3 regions of the Metabacillus sp. RB-C-LZQ-3-1 genome follow, and region 1 is predicted to be linked to each of the others. Evidence: predicted binding sites of a transcription regulator. Region 1 holds the regulator's gene; each other region holds the start of a gene.
The links. Region 1 encodes LexA, which represses DNA repair genes until DNA is damaged. Its sites were predicted from a motif close to CGAACATATGTTCG; they were not measured.

Region 1 (6,946 bases):
CTTAGAAATGTTATTGACCAAGGTTGAAACAATTGCTAAGGATTCAATGAAACAATACTCCATCCTTGTACCGGCAAATGAAGGCAGATTGATTTCCCAATTGAAAACAGAGTCATTAATTGAAAAGATCGAATTTAATGAGAAACGTGAAAAGTATGAAATAGAGGGTTTCGTTCTTCCTGAACATTCGATCAACTCACAACTAGAGAAGTTTAACGGAGAGGGTTAAGAAATGTTTGATTTTTTGAAAAATGGTGAGAAACTTGCACCAATCGTAGAGAATGTAGAAAAAAAGATTCGTTCAATTCATTCAGTAATAGATAAAATGAGTGAAGTTAATCAATTTAAGGTATTAAAAAGCTTCCAGCATCATAGGGTAAGCGACTCTCACTTTATCCCGACTACAGGTTATGGCTACGATGATATTGGAAGGGATACGTTAGAAAAAGTCTATGCAGACGTGTTTGGTGGTGAAGCGGGATTAGTTCGACCACAAATTATTTCAGGTACTCACGCTATATCGATTGCATTGTTTGGGGTTTTAAGACCAGGAGATGAACTCCTTTATATCACTGGTAAGCCATATGACACGCTAGAAGAGATTGTAGGGATAAGAGGAAGTGGCATCGGTTCTTTAAAAGAATTTCAAATCGATTATCAATCAGTAGAATTAAAGGAAAATGGAGCAGTAAATTATGAAGCAGTAAAGCAAGCTATTACCAATAAAACAAAAATGATCGGAATTCAAAGATCTAAAGGATATGCCACAAGACCATCGTTTACAATTTCAGAAATTCAAGAAATGATTAATTTTGTTAAATCCTTAAAAGAAGATATTGTCATTTTCGTAGATAACTGCTATGGTGAATTTGTAGAAGAACTGGAGCCTTGTCATGTAGGGGCAGACCTAATGGCTGGATCACTCATCAAAAATCCAGGTGGTGGACTTGCCAAAACAGGTGGTTATCTTGTTGGTAAACAAGATTTAATCGACGCCTGCGCATTTCGTATGACATCCCCGGGAATAGGAGCCGAAGCAGGTGCGTCTCTATATAGCTTGCAAGAGATGTATCAAGGGTTCTTTATGGCACCGCATGTAGTGGGACAAGCATTAAAGGGAGCAGTATTTACTTCCGCATTCTTAGAGGAATTGGGTTTAAAGACAAGCCCAATGTGGAACAGTAAAAGGACTGACTTAATACAGTCTGTTCAATTTGATGATCCAGACATGATGGTCGCTTTTTGTCAAGCAATCCAGTATTCATCACCAATTAATTCACATGTAACACCATACCCGAACTATATGCCTGGGTATGAGGATGATGTCATAATGGCAGCAGGAACTTTTATTCAAGGAGCTAGCATCGAGCTGTCTGCTGATGGACCGCTACGGGCACCTTACGTTGCATATGTTCAAGGCGGACTTACATACTCTCATGTGAAAATTGCAGTTTGTTCAGCTGTCGATTCTTTAATAGACAAAAATTTAATCTCGATTGTTAGTTAACTACAAAAATAGATGACGAAACTATGTTATGTAAGCTGACATTTAATTGACACATAATGTTACATAGGTTATAATGAAAACAGTTAACTAAAAGGAGCGAATAACATGAGTGATAATATTCGACGCTCAATGCCCCTATTTCCTATTGGAATTGTTATGCAGCTCACTGATTTATCTGCAAGGCAAATTCGTTATTATGAAGAAAATGAATTGATTTTTCCAGCTAGAACGGAGAGCAATCGAAGATTATTTTCATTTAACGATGTAGATAAATTATTGGAGATTCGTAATTTAATTGAACAGGGTGTCAACTTAGCGGGAATAAAGGAAATTTTCTCCCGTAAAAGCTCACATAAAGAAGAAAAACAAGAGCAACCTAAAACAGTTGAAAAACCTGATTTAAGTGATGCTGAATTACGAAAACTTCTTAAGTCTGAGCTTATGCAGGCGGGTCGTTTTAATCGACCTACATTGAGACATGGTGACATGTCAAGATTTTTCCATTAATATAGTAGCAATGAATAATTGAATATAACTTTTTGAAATTGGAGAGGAGATTTTCAGGGTGGCTAAATATTCAAGAGAAGATATTGTGAGCTTAGTAAAAGAGAATAATGTAAAATACATCCGTTTACAATTTACGGATATTCTTGGAACAATTAAAAACGTTGAAATTCCAGTAAGTCAGCTTGATAAAGCACTTGATAACAAAATGATGTTTGATGGTTCTTCAATTGAAGGTTTTGTCCGTATTGAAGAGTCTGATATGTATTTATATCCTGATTTAGATACATTTGTTATCTTCCCTTGGACTGCTGAAAAAGGAAAAGTAGCTCGTTTTATTTGTGATATCTATAATCCAGATGGAACTCCATTTGCAGGTGACCCACGTAATAATTTACGTCGTATCCTAAGTGAAATGGAAGAGCTTGGATTTACTGATTTTAACTTAGGGCCAGAGCCGGAATTCTTCTTATTTAAATTAGACGAAAAAGGCGAGCCAACACTTGAACTTAATGATAATGGCGGTTACTTTGACTTAGCACCAACGGATCTTGGTGAAAACTGCCGTCGTGATATCGTTCTAGAGCTTGAAGAAATGGGCTTCGAAATTGAAGCTTCTCACCACGAAGTGGCTCCAGGACAACATGAGATTGACTTTAAATATGCTTCTGCAATTAAAGCATGTGATGATATTCAAACATTTAAACTAGTTGTAAAGACAATTGCTCGTAAGCATGGTTTACATGCTACATTTATGCCAAAACCATTATTTGGTGTTAATGGTTCAGGTATGCACTGTAACTTATCTTTATTCAGTAAAGGGGAAAATGCATTCCTTGATCCAAATGGTGATCTGCAATTAAGTGATACTGCAAGACAATTTATCGCAGGAATTATTAAACATGCACCTGCATTTACTGCAGTGACAAACCCAACTGTAAACTCATACAAACGTCTTGTTCCTGGTTATGAAGCACCTTGTTATGTTGCTTGGTCTGCACAAAACAGAAGTCCACTAATTCGTATTCCAGCTTCGCGTGGTTTAAGTACTCGTGTTGAAGTACGTAGTGTTGACCCTGCTGCAAACCCTTATTTAGCAATGAGTGTTTTATTAGCTGCAGGTCTTGATGGGATTAAAAATAATCTTGATGCTCCAAAACCAATTGATCGTAACATTTATGTTATGTCTAAAGAAGAGCGTGTTGAAAATGGAATCGTTGATTTACCGGCAACATTAGCTCAAGCATTAGATTTATTAAAAGCTGACAGCACAATGAAGCATGCTTTAGGTGAACACTTATTTGAGCACTTTATTGAAGCAAAAGAAATCGAGTGGGATATGTTCCGTACACAGGTTCACCCATGGGAAAGAGAGCAATACATGTCAATGTATTAATAGTAAAAAGCCTCGACAAATTGTCGAGGCTTTTTTGCTGCTATAAAAAAAGCTTATCCTTCAATACTTAGTGTACAGTGCGATAAACGCCAATTACTTTTCCTAATATACTAACATTTCGTAAAATAATAGGTTCCATAGTTGAATTTTCAGGTTGCAGGCGAATATAATCTTTTTCCTTAAAAAATCTTTTACATGTTGCCTCATCATCATCTGTCATAGCAACAACAATATCACCGTTGTTTGCTGTTTGCTGCTGGCGAACGATTACTAAATCACCATCTAAAATTCCAGCCTCAATCATACTTTCACCCATAATTTCTAACATGAATACATGTTCATCATCTGAAACATAGCGATCTGGTAAAGGAAAATATTCTTCAACATTTTCGATTGCAGTAATAGGAAGACCTGCTGTTACCTTCCCGATTACTGGAACATTAATGACATTGTTCTTAGGGATATGGGATGTTTCTTCTTCTAAGATTTCGATTGCTCTAGGTTTTGTAGGGTCCCGTCTAATTAATCCTTTTGATTCTAATCTAGCTAAATGACCATGAACTGTGGAGCTTGATGCTAGTCCTACTGCTTCACCAATTTCACGAACGGAAGGTGGGTAACCTTTCTTTTGGACCTCATCTTTTATAAAACTTAAAATATCTTGTTGTCTTTTTGATAGTTTCGTCATCCTTTGTGACACCTCGGATCCTCTAATTTATGTTTATTATAGCATCTTTTACCTATATATACAAACATAAGTTCGAAAAAACACTTGACTAGAACAGTTGTTCGTACTATACTGAGTTTATAAATACGAACAAATATTCTTATGGGGTGTTATTATGAAAAGGGAATCATTATCTTACATACTAGCTTTTTTTGTCGTTCTACTAGCAATAACAGTAGGAATTACTTACACTAATAAAACAGATAGCTTAGAAAATTATCATCAAGTTGAAATTAAAGAAGGCGATAGTCTTTGGACAATTGCTGATCAATTCCAAGAGAATAAAAATATTTCAAAGCAAGAATTTGTCAAATGGGTTCAGGAAAAAAATAATCTTTATTCTACTACAATAAAACCTGGAGACATTGTTTTTGTCCCAGTACAAAAAGAAGAAATTTATCAATTTCATCAGATTGCTAGTGAATAAATAGTAAGATTTTTTGGTTAAGGTGATGTGATAGTTTATGAAGGCGGTTGTTTATTGTCGAGTAAGTACCGAGAAAGATACGCAGGACACGTCAATTGAGAGACAAAAGGAAGAGTTACTATCATTAGCTGCTTCTCATAATATGGACGTGATAAAAGTAATAGAAGATAGACATAGTGGTTATGATGTAGACCGTGATGGAATTATTGAAGCACTTGCATTATTAAAAGATAAGAAGGCATCGGTTCTTCTAGTTCAAGATGATACAAGATTAGGGAGAGGACACGCGAAAATTGCCCTTTTACACGAAATAAAAAAGTTAGAAGCTACAGTATTCACACTAAACGAAAAGGGTGAACCTGAACTATCAGAAACGGATTCAATGGTATTGAATATTTTAGCTGCAGTGGAAGAGTTTCAAAGAAAACTTATCAATTACAAGATTAAAAGAGGGATGAATCGGGCTATTGAGAATGGATTTAAGCCTCAGAATAATTTAAAAAACCAGGATCAAGGTGGAGGTCGTGAGAAGATCGAGGTACCAATTGAAGAAATACTTAAGTTAAGAGATAAAAAGCTAACATTTCATGAAATAGCTGCTACCCTTAGAGGTGTCGGCTTCGAAGTAAGCAAAGCAACAGTTCATAGGAGGTATAAGGAACACGTAGAAAAGCTTCAAATTAATTCAGATGATAGTAATGTTCAATGAGACATTGATGTTCATTCAGTTGTTATTTTCCTCTCAATTTAGTATGATGACATTTGTGGTATTAAACCAAAATATTAAATAATCTAAAACATGATTGTAGTTTCTTATCATTTTGTTGATTAGAATAGTTACTAGTTATGAGAGGAGTACTGATATGTTACCAAAGTCTAAAATAGATCGTATAAATGAATTATCAAAGAAATCAAAAGCAAAAGGCTTAACAGAGAAAGAGAAGACAGAACAACAAGCTTTGCGAAAAGAATATTTACAAGCTTTTCGTTCATCAATGAAAAGTACACTAAAGGGTGTTACAGTTGTTGATCCAAATGGAAATGATGTAACTCCTCAAAAAATTAAAAATGAGAGAAGAAAAGATCTTCATTAATAGCAGGGGGGAGAGATCTATTTCTCCTCTTATTTTTTTAGATAAGCTAGTTTAAAACTCTTTGCACTTAGTTTTAGAGTCTAGCTCCAGCGCCTAGCCTTAGATCGCACAGGATGTGTAAGTGCAATACAGCGAAAGCCTCCAGGGTCTAACGACTTTGTAATAGAAGGCAAAGAACACCTTTTATTACAAAGTGGGGTTATTTGCCCTAGGCTAACCAAGGCGCTCGCGCTTTTCTATGAATTTGTAAATAAGTAGATTCGTTCGACAAAAATAGTGGCTTATCTCTCCAGTTTAAGACAATTATTTCTTTTGATTTCTTATATAATTAGAGAAATAGAATGGTTGGGGAGAGTGAAATGGTGAGACACTATTATATTTATTTAATAGAAGAAGAGTTTGCGAGTCATTACTTTGGACGGGAATCTAAAATCTACCATCTGTTTCAAGACTTTCACTGGACATCAGCTCGTTCAGCTCATGGAAGTACGATCGAAAAACAAATTCATTATATTACAAAACCAATCCCAGCATTATTTATACATCAACTTCTTGGTACGCATTTATCAAACCGTTCGGATTATCAAATGTTCCATCATATACATAAAATTGCTCTTAAAGGAAACGTAGGGAATGCCACTCTCATTGTAAAAAATCGACATCTTGAGCTTTCATCTGATGGAAGTTTTGAAGCAGAAACAATATTCTTTGAAGTATTACGAAAGTTTGATCCTTGTTTTTTAGCTATGGACTTTAAAGGTGAAAGATATGGTTGGTTAAACCCAATAAAAGAAAGAAATTTTGGCTAAAATATAGAGAAATTTAGTTCAAATGTTGTATAATAGCAAAGGATTTAGTACACTGTAAGATAGACAACACGAAGGAGGAAAACCAATGGAATTATGGGTTGTTATTCTAGTAGGCATTCTAGCACTACTTGCTGGAGTTGCACTAGGATTTTTCATTGCGCGTAAATATATGATGAATTACCTAAAGAAAAATCCACCAATTAATGAACAAATGCTGAAAATGATGATGATGCAAATGGGAATGAAACCATCCCAGAAGAAAATCAACCAAATGATGTCTCAAATGAACAAAATGCAAAAATAAAAGAAACGTTGATATAACAAGGTTTTAAGGTTAATCGAAGATGTATTTTTGATAAGTTTTCATAAATAAATTTATCGTAAGTGAATTCCCCTTCGAAACTTTTACTTATTTTTGCTTTATTTCATTAGATCAATCCGAAACCACTTATTTTATTGGAAACGAATCCAATGAATGGTGG
Region 2 (6,946 bases), on a different contig from region 1:
AAGCTCGAATATATCTTGTTTAGGTGGAAAGGGGGAACCTCTGTGGAAACAAAAAAATGGGGAAAAGCGATCTTATATGGTCTCATCACCATTTTTGTTATTGCCTTAGTTACAAGTCTAATATTTTCTCTACTTTTAAAGTTCACGAATCTTACTGAATCTTCTATTACATGGATCATACTCGGTTTATCTATTTTTGCTTTGTTCATAGGAGGCTTTGTCGCTGGGGGTAACGGAAGGGAAAAAGGATGGCTTATTGGAGGTATTACTGCTCTTCTTTTCTCTCTCATTATTCTTTTATTTAAATTTTTAGGGTATGGTGAGATGTTTTCCATGCATGAGCTCATGTATCATGGCGGATTTTTATTAGTAGCGATGTTAGGTGGAATATTTGGAGTTAATATGGCTTCTTCTAGAGCAAAATAAAACCAGGGCCAATAAACCCTGGTTTTTTATTATGTACTTGTCAGTCTTTAATAACTTCGCGTACAGATTTACGATCAAATGTTAAACGAGTTCCATCCCCAACTTTTAGAACGATTTTGTTCTCATCAATTGAGTCAAGGATACCGTGTAATCCACCGATTGTAACAATCTTGTCGCCCTTTTGAAGGCTGTTTTGCATTTCGCGAACCGCTTTTTGTTGTTTTTGTTGCGGACGAATTAGCAAGAAATAAAAAATCGCAAACATTAATACTAACGGTAAGACTGTTCCTAACATTTCCATTTATATCACCCCTTTCATGCATTATTAAAAGTTTTTAGCATTCGGTTTATTAAATCCATATGCTTCAAAAAATTCATCTCGGAAATCACCTAAACGGTCTTCACGAATTGCTTGTCTAACTTTCTCCATTAAGTTTACCAGAAAATATAGGTTATGATAAGAAGTTAATCTCAATCCAAATGTTTCATCACTTTTTATTAAATGACGAATATAGGCACGAGAATAATTTCTACATGTATAGCAATCACAATTTTCATCTAATGGTCCAAAGTCTCTAGCATACTTTGCATTTTTCACGACTAAGCGTCCTTCGCTTGTCATGAGTGTACCATTACGGGCAATTCGAGTCGGAAGTACGCAATCAAACATATCAATTCCTCGAATAGCACCATCTATTAAGGAATCTGGTGAACCTACTCCCATTAAATATCGCGGCTTGTTATCAGGCATTAATGGAGTTGTGAATTCTAACACACGGTTCATCACATCCTTAGGTTCCCCTACTGATAAACCGCCAACCGCATAACCTGGAAAATCCATTGATACCAAATCTTTAGCACTTTGCTTCCTGAGCTCTTCATATTCTCCTCCCTGAATAATACCAAATAAACCTTGATCGTTTGGACGTCCATGAGCCTTTAAGCATCGCTCTGCCCAACGGCTCGTACGCTCAACCGATTTCTTCATATAATCATATTCAGCAGGATATGGTGGACATTCATCAAAAGCCATCATAATATCAGATCCTAAATCATTTTGAATCTGCATCGCTTTTTCTGGCGATAAGAAAAGCTTATCTCCGTTTAAATGATTCCTGAAGTGAACCCCTTCTTCCTCAATTTTACGAAATTCACTTAAACTAAAGACTTGGAATCCGCCAGAATCTGTTAAAATTGCACGATCCCAATTCATGAATTTATGTAGGCCGCCGGCTTCCTTGACAATCTCATTCCCAGGACGTAACCATAAATGATAGGTATTACTCAGAATAATACCTGCTCCCATTTCCTTAAGCTCTTCGGGAGACATTGTTTTAACTGTTGCTAATGTTCCAACAGGCATAAACACAGGAGTCTCAAAACTGCCATGTGGTGTATGGACCCTTCCTAGTCTTGCTCCTGTTTGTTTACATGTTTTTATAAGTTCGTACCGAATTGGTGAAGTTGACACCCTATTTCCTCCTTAATAAGAAAAGCGCAAGCGCCTTGGTCATCGCCTTACAAACTAAGAGGAGCATCGACTAAAGATTTTGGAAACACGGTAAGCGAAGCGAACCGGTGTTGGCTTATCGTAGGGAGATGCTCTGAAGTTTGATAGGCGATAGGCGCTGGGGCTAGATACCTACACTAAGTACAAAATTTTATACTTCCTAATCTGTGAACAAAAGCGAAAGCGCCTCGATCAACCTCGGGCAAATAAGACGCAAATGAATAAAAGATGTTCTTGTCTTCAATTCATTTGTGGCTAGACCCTAGAGGGGCTAGGCGCTGGAGCTGGATGTCCTGCGCTTTTCTATCGTTCTAAAATTTTATAAATCCTTCAATATTTTCAACTCATTTTAAATAATTAGCATCGCATCTCCAAAGCTAAAAAAACGATACTTTTCTTTTACTGCTGTTTCATATGCATTCATTACATATTCTCTTGAAGCTAAAGCACTGACTAACATAATAAGAGATGATTTAGGAAGATGGAAGTTTGTAATCATTCCATCAATTCCTTTAAACTCATACCCGGGATAAATGAAAATATTGGTCCAGCCGCTTTCAGCAACAAATTGACCATTATGTTTTGAAGCAATCGTTTCAAGAGTTCGTGTTGAAGTTGTCCCTACAGAGATAATTCTACCGCCTTTTAACCTTACTTCATTTAACAGAGCTGCAGTACCATCTGTTACTTGATAAAACTCTGCATGCATTTCATGCTCTTCTACTGTTTCCGCACTTACAGGGCGGAAGGTTCCTAAACCGACATGCAGGGTAATAAAGGCAAGATGAACTCCCTTTTTCTTTAATTGTTCAAGAATTTCTTCAGTAAAGTGAAGTCCAGCTGTTGGAGCTGCTGCAGAACCAATTTCTCGAGAGAAAACAGTCTGGTAGCGTTCGCGATCATCTAATTGTTCTTTAATATAAGGTGGTAAAGGCATCTCTCCTAATGCATCAAGCACTTCGTAAAAAATTCCTTCATAGTCAAACTTCAGCAGTCTGCCACCATGGTCACTAGTTCCAACGCATGTCGCCTTCAAGGTACCTGATCCAAATGTGATAACAGTTCCTTCTTTTACTCTTTTAGCAGGTTTAATCAGTGTTTCCCATATATCTTCTTCCTGTTGCTTTAGTAATAAAACTTCAATACTCGCACCTGTATCTTCTTTCATCCCAAATAAGCGTGCTGGCATTACCCTAGTATTATTTAAAACTAAGCAATCGCCTTCTTTTAAATAATCTATAATGGATTTAAACGATTCATGTTTTAATTCGCCATTATCTTTCTGAAGGACCATTAATCTAGAAGCATCACGTTCTTTTAATGGGACTTGTGCAATCAATTCTTCAGGAAGATGAAAATCAAATAATTCTACTTTCAACATATTCACCTAATTTCTACCTTACTTGTGTCTTTTTTACGTAACTAGCTATTTAAATCTGCCAAAAAGGGAGAACACAAACGAAAGAATGATACTGACAACAATACACGTTACAATTGGAAAGAATACTGTCGTGTTTCCTTTTTTAAACACAATATCTCCTGGTAGTTTTCCAATAAACTGCATAAAAAATCCAACAACAAGAAGGATTCCGCCAATAATCATTAAAATTTTTGGAAAATCAATCATGATGAGGAGCCTCCATTTGAAAATGTTGATAAACAAGATCAGTTACAATTCTTCCCCTAGGCGTTCGTTGTAAAAAGCCAATTTGTAATAAATAAGGCTCATAAACGTCCTCAATTGTATGTGATTCTTCTCCTATTGTTGCCGAGATTGTATCAATTCCAACCGGACCTCCACGAAATTTCTCAATAATTCCCAAAAGAAGCTTATGATCGATATGATCAAGACCTAATTTATCCACCTGAAGTCTTTCAAGTGCATCAACTGCTAATTGGGTTGATATCGATTCTTCACCCATTACTTGTGCAAAATCTCTTACCCTTTTAAGCAGGCGATTAGCTATCCTCGGTGTACCCCTAGATCTTCTAGCCATTTCGATCGCTGCTTCATGTTCCAATCCAATACCAAATAGATCAGCTGTTCTTTCAATAATATAAGCAAGCTGTTTCTCATTATAATATTCCAGTCTACTTAAAACACCAAACCGATCACGAAGTGGAGCGGTTAAAAGACCCACTCGAGTCGTGGCCCCGATTAACGTAAAAGGAGGAAGATCTAAACGGACAGATCTTGCAGTAGACCCTTTCCCAATCACAATATCCAAGCAAAAATCTTCCATCGCTGGATACAGTACTTCCTCAATAGATCGATGCAAACGATGAATTTCGTCGATAAATAATACATCACCAGGTTCCAAGGCTGTTAATACAGCCGCTAAATCACCTGGTCTTTCGATCGCAGGGCCGGAGGTTGTTCTTATATTAACCCCCATTTCATTGGCAATAATCGTCGCTAAAGTTGTTTTTCCTAAACCAGGCGGTCCATATAAAAGAACATGATCAAGTGTTTCACTCCGCATCTTCGCAGCTTCAATGAACACACTTAAATTTTCCTTTACCTTGTCTTGACCTATATATTGAGACAATGTTTGGGGTCTTAAGCTTTGTTCTATATACGATTCTTGTAAATCCGCTTCACTTGATACAAGGCGTTCATCCATGAGTTATCACCTTACTTTAATAGCTTTTGTAATGCTTTTTTTACATATTGATCCGTTGTTAAGGTTTCTTCTTGTAAGGATGGGACAATTTTTTTAATTTCGCGTTCAGCATATCCTAGCACCTTTAAAGCCTCTATTGCTTCGCTTAAAGCATGATTTGACGACTCTTTATATTCTACTTCTTCATGATTAAAAAGATCAGGAGAATATAATGCGGCAACTTCTCCAAGCTTTCCCTTTAGATCTAGAATGATTTGACGAGCTGTTTTTTTCCCAACACCTGGGAACTTAACTAAAAATGTATCATTTTCATTTTCTATCGCCTCAATTACTTGGGATGGATTTCCAGATGCTAAAATTGCCAATGCTCCCTTTGGGCCGATCCCAGTGACATTTAATAACTTCATAAACAATGCTTTTTCTTCTCTTGTAGTGAATCCATATAACGCAATTACATCTTCTCTCACATGCTGATATGTATAAACAATCGTTTCTTCTTTACGGCTTTTGGTATAACTAAAAGGGTTAGGAGCATGAATTTGATAACCCATTCCTTGATGGTCGAGGACAATATATTCTGGAGTAATATGGTCCACATACCCTTTTATAAATTCAATCATTTTTTTCACCTCTTGTGACTGTTCCTCATTGTATCAAATAATTTCTTTTATCTGAAGAAATTTATATTTTTGCGTACAATTGTTCTCATCATTCTATCATACCATTTTTATTTATAAGTTTGTATCCAATTGCTGATTTTTTCATTAAACTTGGAAGTTAATTTTCCTATTTTAAACAACTTCATTTTACTTGCAATTACCTATAATTTTTCACCTTTTTTATATCAAACAAAAAAGCCAACCTGAAAATTGAGCTCTCAGATTAGCTTATCATATGATAGATGATCACTTTTTTTCAATCTTTGAATATGTTTCATATGCTTTTAATACTTCTAAATAATGATCTTTTGATTCAATCCTTATCCCTTCCATTAATTCATCATGTTTGTGGCTCTCTAATTTTTCGACATCGATCTGAAAAAAAGATTGAATAATATCATTGGAACCTGGCCTTCCATTAAAAATAGAAAATCTGCCATCCCCAGTAATGCCGAAATAACCATTAGTCTTTAGTAAAGGTGATATATCGTCAACTTCCTTCCGAAATACTACAATCTCCCTATTATGATCAAGAAGTTGCCATCCAGTATACAATTCCCATATATCTTCCATTGAGGAAACATTCTCCTGAATAATTTCTTCACTTATCTCGCCATCCAAATATTTTCTTTGTAATACAACTTTTACAGATAATAGCGATTGAATACTATTTTCTTTTGCCCAAATATGTGTTGTATTTACACTCATAAAACCAATAAGGAGAAAAACAATAAAACTGCACACGATAAGGATGCGACTGTGATAAAACCTTCTCACCTATCTCACCTCGCTCAAATAAATTAACACTTAAACATTTATTATTGTAGCCATTAATAGAAGTTTTAACCAAAAATGAACGTTAAACACTTACAATAAAAAAACTTCGCTTGTTACTATCCTAAAAGCAAAAAACAAGGGAGAGGCTCCCTTGTTTCTTAATACGATTATCGGTTGTTTACATTAAATGGACGTTGGACTGCATCCCCTAGATCGTCTAATAATTCGTTTACGTCAGTATCAATAACATCTCTGTCAACACCGTTTTGAATATCGTTATCGATGTTACGAATACGAGTAAATGCCCCTTCATCTGTCACAACTTGAACATTTCTTCCATCAGCCATTTTGCGAGCTTGTTGTGTGATTTTTTCTTTCATATCTTGATCATTCCGATCATTTGTATCAATAGCTACTAACACATTATCATCAGTCACAACTACACGTGCATCATCAACATTGTCCATTTTTTCCACTGAATTCTTTATTTTTTGAGCGATTTCACCGTCTCCACGATTATAATAACCCACTTCATTTAAGTGTCTATGATAATTCGTATCTCCATTGCTATAGCGATTATCGCGAACAAGTCCAGTATCCCTGTTACCAAGTGGAACTGTCGGATTGGTCATATTACGATTGTTATCACGGTTATTTACTTGGCGAAAATAATGATTTCGATTATCACCATCATTCATCCCATCCATCATTTCTGTAACAGGGCCTTCATTATCTACTCCATTAGTATCTTCGTTCGTATAGTATCCCATCGGTTGAGCTTGATTAGTGTTTCGATTATCATCTATTGCACCTTGATCACCATTACAAGCTGTTAAACCTGTTGTTAAAAGTGCAATTGCCGTCATAGCAGCCGCTTTTTTACCTTTTGTCAAAACAATAACCTCCCTGGAATAAAAAGATACAACATTCTGAGCATTGCTTGAAGTAAT
Region 3 (5,874 bases), on a different contig from region 1:
TGTGATTGGACATTTATCAGCAGCATCTCCACATAGTGTAACCACCAAATCAGCATTATTTAAGATTTCAGGATTAATAATATCTGATGTTTGACCGGAAATATCAATACCATCTTCTTTCATGGCCTTTACAGCGTTTGGGTTTAAGCCATGTGCTTCTATTCCAGCACTGTATACGCTCCACTCATCACCTAGATATTTCTTTGCCCAACCTTCTGCCATTTGGCTTCTGCAAGAGTTTCCTGTACATAAGAAGTAAATTAATTTTTTTAACATAACGTAATTCTCCTTTAGTTAATTAATAATGATAGATATAGTCCCAGTAACGTAATAAATAAAATAGGGATTGTTAAGACAATACCTGTTTTGAAATAGGTTCCCCATGAAATCTTAACTCCTTTTAAAGATAAAACATGGAGCCACACTAAAGTTGCTAACGAACCGATTGGTGTAATTTTCGGACCTAAGTCAGACCCAATTATATTTGCATAAATAAGAGCTTCCCGAATAGTACCAGATGTATTGGTTTCAGCAATCGCTAATGCATTGATCATGACGGTGGGCATATTATTCATCAAAGAGGATAAGAAAGCTGCTAGAAAGCCCATGCCTATTGTTGCAACAAATAAACCTTGTTGAGCAGTTGACTGAATGACGCTAGCTAACGATTCAGTTAACCAAGCATTTCCTAAACCATACACGACCACATACATCCCAATCGAGAAAAAGACAATATTCCACGGCGCACCTTTTATAACTGTTTTTGTATTAACGGCATTACTTCTTCGTGCCATCAATATAAACAAGATTGCAATGACCCCTGCAACAAGTGAAACAGGGATTTGAGTGAATTCGCTAGAAAAATAACCAATGAGTAATATCCCAAGAACATACCAAGAAAGTCGAAACATTTTTAAGTCCTTAATTGCTTCTACAGGTTTTCTTAATTTAGATAAATCATACGCATTTGGAATACTTCTTTTAAAATAGATTAATAAGACCGTAATCGTTGCTATGAGTGAGAAGAGATTAGGAATGATCATTCTAGAAGCATACTCTACAAACCCGATATTAAAGAAATCTGCAGATACAATGTTAACTAAGTTACTTACTACAAATGGTAGAGATGTCGTATCTGCGATAAACCCACTTGCCATAACAAATGGAAAAATCATTTTTTCATTAAATTTTAGATTACGAACCATTGCTAAAACAATCGGTGTTAAAATTAAGGCAGCTCCATCATTTGCAAATAATGCAGCGACTACTGCTCCTAAAATACTAATAAAGATAAACATTTTAATTCCATTTCCCTTAGCAGCTCTGGCCATATGTAGTGCTGCCCACTCAAATAATCCAATCTCGTCTAAAATCAAGGAAATAAGAATGATGGCTACAAATGATAATGTTGCATTCCAAGTAATTCCGATAACTTCAAGTACATCATTAAATCCAACTACCCCTAGTAATAAAGCAAGGATAGCCCCACCACATGCACTCCAACCAATATTTAATCCTTTTGGCTGCCAGATAATAAGAATAAGTGTTACTAAAAAAATGATTGTTGCTAATATTGCTGTCATCACTATTTAACCTCCATCACTCACACGGTGTACACACTTCTCTCTTATTAGCAGCAAGAACTACTTGTATCTCCATTAGGAGCCACACAACAAGAAGTAGATTCTATTTTATGGACATCACTATCAGCTTTTGTAAAGAAAACTCCCACTCATTTCCATCTGGATCTGTTACCCAAAATTTATCTTGTACGGCATAACAACACGTTGTATTCATCTCATCACGTGCAAAAAATCCTTCTTTTTCAAGTCTTTCCTTATGAGCTGTAATTTCTTCGCTCGTTTGAACTTGAAAACCGAAATGGTTGACCTGATTCCCGTTTACTTCATCTCGAACATTTAGAGTAAAGTTCAGCCCCGGATTTTCTAACAAAAATTTGGCATAATCAGCTTTTACTTTTACTGGCGAAACACCACCTTTTGGTAAAACTTACTCGACTTGGGGTAGAGTCCCGAAAATGCGGATTTACAACGTTAAGCAATTCTGAGAAGAAACAATGACTAACTTAACAACGATAAGAGTTTTGAGACAAGTCATATGGGACACTATTAAGCCTTATTTGCCTTAATATTGACCTCATCTCAATAGGGTCTAATCTATTGAGACATTCTTTAGAATCATTGATATAAAACTATTTTGTTCTCTTACCGTTGTAAATACGCATAATCCTGACGCTACTCCTCTTATAAATCATTATATGATCGTTAGTGGAGATGGTGATATGCTTCATGTTATGCAGCGACTTCGGTTAAAGGGTAAAACGATACATCTGATTGCATTTGAAAGAGTTAATCAACGGTTACATTCATTAGCAGACCACATTACAATTTATGACGCTAATGCTCCATTTCTTAATAAAATTACGAATTCTCAAAAAGAGAAATGGGCAAAGGAACTATTACAGGATAAAGAAGTCGAGTTGGTTTTATATCACCTTGACAAACTTGAAAAAGAAAAGGAATTTGTAGGGTTTACCTACTTCCATCGTGTTATTACCAGTAAGTTTGGTAAAAACAAAATGGATGGTGCCATCACTAAGGCGAAAAAAGCAGATTTAATTATTTCTAAAGGTATCCCTAATCCCAAAGACCCCAAGAATCCTACTTCTGCTATTGAAGTCAACAAAGAGAGTGTGATAGCAAAAGAGATTTTAAACAGATTATAGGAAGGTAGGTAGACTGAATTTAATGCAACATAAATTAAACTATGTTTTTTACTTTTTTTCGTATATTCTTGTGTATCCCATTGCATTTTTCGGAATGTTTTTCCTTGCCTTCAGTGCTGATTCCCCTTCAACTTCGGAATCAACAACAGACATTGTATTTCTTATTTATTCTATTGTTGTGACCATTGGTGGTTCTTTGCTATTGAATTATTTGTTCAAGCTACTAACAAAAATAAACAAGAATAACATATATTCATGGAGCATTTTTATCTCACATATCCTACTGATTCCCGGTACTTATTTAGGTGTAACCTACCTTTTATGGATCGTGTACTGATATATATTGTTGTAGAAAGAGGTGAGGAATATAAACTGGCCACTCGTTATTGGTCTATTAGGATTAGGGTTTATGGTGATTTATTATACTTTCTTTTCGATTAGTGTTGAACGGCAGCTAGATAGAATTTATAAATATTTTCATTCCAACGATATTGAGGTACTATATATCGATTTAAAGCCCGAGGGAAATAGGGAATCGGAAAGAAAGTTTAGGGTAGTTACAGAAGAAGGGGATTATATAGTGGAAATAAAGAGATTAAAATTTATTAGGGTTTTTCAAATAAATTAGATTAATGGATAAAATCATCTAACCGCTATTAACAACAAACATATGTTCCTGTATAATAGTGTTGAGCTTTTGACGATCGCTCAATTTTGGCTCTGGCACCATTGTCAGAGTCCTTTTTTATCAATAGGGGTGAACATATGATAAGAGATAGAGGTACTCAAAAAAAATGGCAAGGATTCTTCATGCCTGAGCATGTGGCTATGCTACGACAGGCAGAAACAGATTACCAAAGACAACCAAGACCAGAGTTAGATCCATTACAGATTGAAGAGATGCAGAATCTATTACAGGAAAGTTTGGAGCATGGAACATCAATTGAAATAACCATATGGAAAGGTGGATTCTTTACTAAACGGGTTGGAGTTGTTAAGAGACTAAGTCCAATTGAAAAGACCATTACGTGTATTGATGAATTAAACAGCAATTTCCAAATTAGTTTTTTCTCGATAACAAAAGTATCATCCATATAATTTAATGAATACTGGATAAATACCTAATTTACCCATATACAAACAAGTGAGAATTTTTTTAACCATAACCACTATGGAACATATTTGTTTTTTTATTGTTTATTAAATAAAAAATATAGAGTAGCTTTGCTACTCTTAATAGTCATCATCAGATAGTTCATCTAATAATTCATTATATAAATCTTCATCTAATATATCATCGTAATGAGATAACTCTTCCTCTTTAAAATTTTCATATTCGTCGGAACCAGATGTGTCAAATGTTGCACCGACTTCAAGTCCACCAAATGTAGTTTCTATTGAAATATAAACAGAGTCTAAATTCATATTTTCACCACCTTTTTAGAATAGTTTCCATTTTTTATTGAATTCAATCTTTAAATGCTACCTTTTTTATGGGCATTGAATGAATTCCTGATTTTCAGGGGATGAAAATAAATCTTCTTAGTTTACTTTGAATGAGCAATATTTGGGCAGTGGGAATATTCCTCTGCTATTTTTTTGAAAAAACATACATATATACAATCCGTCTGTAATAAATTAGTATTGAGCATTAACAGGAAAACATAGACTGTACTCGAATTATATAATACATTCGATTCTTGATTATAGGGAGTGAACGATATGGATAAAGTTTCTTGCCTTGCCTATCTTCTTTACAATTCTACCAAGAATCAAGACACCAGAGAAAAAGCAATCCAATTATTGATTGGTGATGTTTCAGTTCGTGAATTAAAGAAGAATATTTCGATGAAAGCCCGTCTTGTTACCCTGGAGTCATTATTAAAAAAGAGACAAATTGACAAAACTCAAGTTCGACAATTCGTAGAGAAATTTATGTTTCTTGAGGTTTAGTTATTATCTTTTATTATTTAGATATACTCCGCTAATTTTCCCTTATCCCACATATATGACATAAGAAATGACGTATCTAATAGATACGTCATTTCATGTTTATAAAGGTTGTATTAAAGATTCGTAATGTAATACTTATCACCGATCATTTCAATCTTTAACCAATATATATTACCTTTACCATCTTTTCTTTCCAATTGTACTTCTCCATCATTTTCTAACAAGAATATGAAGTCGTCAATATTCATTCCTGCAAATTCCGGTCCTTTTTCTGGAAGCATGTATTCTAAAGGATCTTTTGGATTTCGATAAATTTGTTTAAGTACTTCTTCATCAGAGTCTATCATAGCTTGTACAAATGTTCTTGCAGTTTCTTCAATAGACCCTCTTTTTTTTTCACCACTTGTTTCTACAATGTTATCTTTATCCTTGTTAACAGTTTCTTTTATTTCACTTTCGTTACTACAAGCAACTATAAAAAAAGAAAGTAAACTAACGATAAATATTAATATTCTCTTCATTTGTATCTCTCCTTGTGTATGTATATTATATATATCGGAAAGTTAATATATAGTTGAATAAGGATTCAATTCAATCTAGTTGTATGTCTTTATATTTAATTATTACTAATAATGAATTCAATTTTTCCTAGCAACTTCGTGTCTTTCAATAATTCAGTAGCAATCATTTTTAAACTATTCTCTTCTTTCAAGTCCAGCTCTAAAATTAGTGTTAAGATTTGAGCTAGAGTGAAATCAGGGTTTTTGTTAATCACTTCATTTAAAGTACTAATGCAATTTTCTACAAAGAAAGAGTCTATTTTATTTTGATTTAGGAAATCTTTAAATATATCTATTAATAAATTTTTATCTATATTTTTTACTGATGTTTCAGGAGCATAGATAATCTTCTCTATCAAGATGTGATCAACACTGTTTGTGGATAGAATAGGCTTTTGTTTTTTTAGAATTACATTTTCTTCTCCTTTTACTATAGTGAATTCACATAAACTTCCTTCCTCTAATTTTAAATGTTCTCTTACAGCTTTTGGTATGGTAACTTGCCCTTTTGAAGTCATTGTAGCCGTTCGCGAAAATTTCATTTCCCTCACCTCGTTTTCCCTTACTTTTTCCTTACTTTTTCCTTACTTTATAATTCTAACATTTTTTAATATA

Region 2: the regulator LexA is predicted to act here: its motif matches at 5,253-5,266, upstream of ruvA (Holliday junction branch migration protein RuvA).
Region 3: the regulator LexA is predicted to act here: its motif matches at 3,410-3,423, upstream of AC4GZ8_RS18965 (YolD-like family protein).

What each region holds. Positions count from the first base shown of each region.
Region 1 covers NZ_JBZFLI010000002.1:123,952-130,897, forward strand. Annotated here, with positions in the region: gene hflX (GTPase HflX) at 1-229, shown strand, start outside; gene AC4GZ8_RS03965 (methionine gamma-lyase family protein) at 233-1,507, shown strand; gene AC4GZ8_RS03970 (MerR family transcriptional regulator) at 1,613-2,014, shown strand; gene glnA (type I glutamate--ammonia ligase) at 2,073-3,407, shown strand; gene lexA (transcriptional repressor LexA) at 3,475-4,095, opposite strand; gene yneA (cell division suppressor protein YneA) at 4,250-4,561, shown strand; gene AC4GZ8_RS03990 (YneB family resolvase-like protein) at 4,599-5,270, shown strand; gene AC4GZ8_RS03995 (DUF896 domain-containing protein) at 5,425-5,655, shown strand; gene sirA (sporulation inhibitor of replication protein SirA) at 6,015-6,464, shown strand; gene AC4GZ8_RS04005 (YneF family protein) at 6,550-6,768, shown strand.
Region 2 covers NZ_JBZFLI010000004.1:41,072-48,017, reverse strand. Annotated here, with positions in the region: gene AC4GZ8_RS07695 (TIGR04086 family membrane protein) at 43-426, shown strand; gene yajC (preprotein translocase subunit YajC) at 467-727, opposite strand; gene tgt (tRNA guanosine(34) transglycosylase Tgt) at 752-1,897, opposite strand; gene queA (tRNA preQ1(34) S-adenosylmethionine ribosyltransferase-isomerase QueA) at 2,286-3,314, opposite strand; gene AC4GZ8_RS07675 (DUF2905 domain-containing protein) at 3,363-3,563, opposite strand; gene ruvB (Holliday junction branch migration DNA helicase RuvB) at 3,556-4,560, opposite strand; gene ruvA (Holliday junction branch migration protein RuvA) at 4,572-5,180, opposite strand; gene AC4GZ8_RS07660 (BofC C-terminal domain-containing protein) at 5,466-5,996, opposite strand; gene AC4GZ8_RS07655 (YhcN/YlaJ family sporulation lipoprotein) at 6,164-6,889, opposite strand.
Region 3 covers NZ_JBZFLI010000014.1:350-6,223, forward strand. Annotated here, with positions in the region: gene arsC (arsenate reductase (thioredoxin)) at 1-276, opposite strand, end outside; gene AC4GZ8_RS18950 (arsenic transporter) at 291-1,583, opposite strand; partial or broken gene AC4GZ8_RS18955 (ArsI/CadI family heavy metal resistance metalloenzyme) at 1,631-1,995, opposite strand; gene AC4GZ8_RS18960 (hypothetical protein) at 2,267-2,746, shown strand; gene AC4GZ8_RS18965 (YolD-like family protein) at 3,512-3,844, shown strand; gene AC4GZ8_RS18970 (hypothetical protein) at 3,980-4,171, opposite strand; gene AC4GZ8_RS18975 (hypothetical protein) at 4,469-4,699, shown strand; gene AC4GZ8_RS18980 (hypothetical protein) at 4,813-5,220, opposite strand; gene AC4GZ8_RS18985 (AbrB/MazE/SpoVT family DNA-binding domain-containing protein) at 5,316-5,801, opposite strand.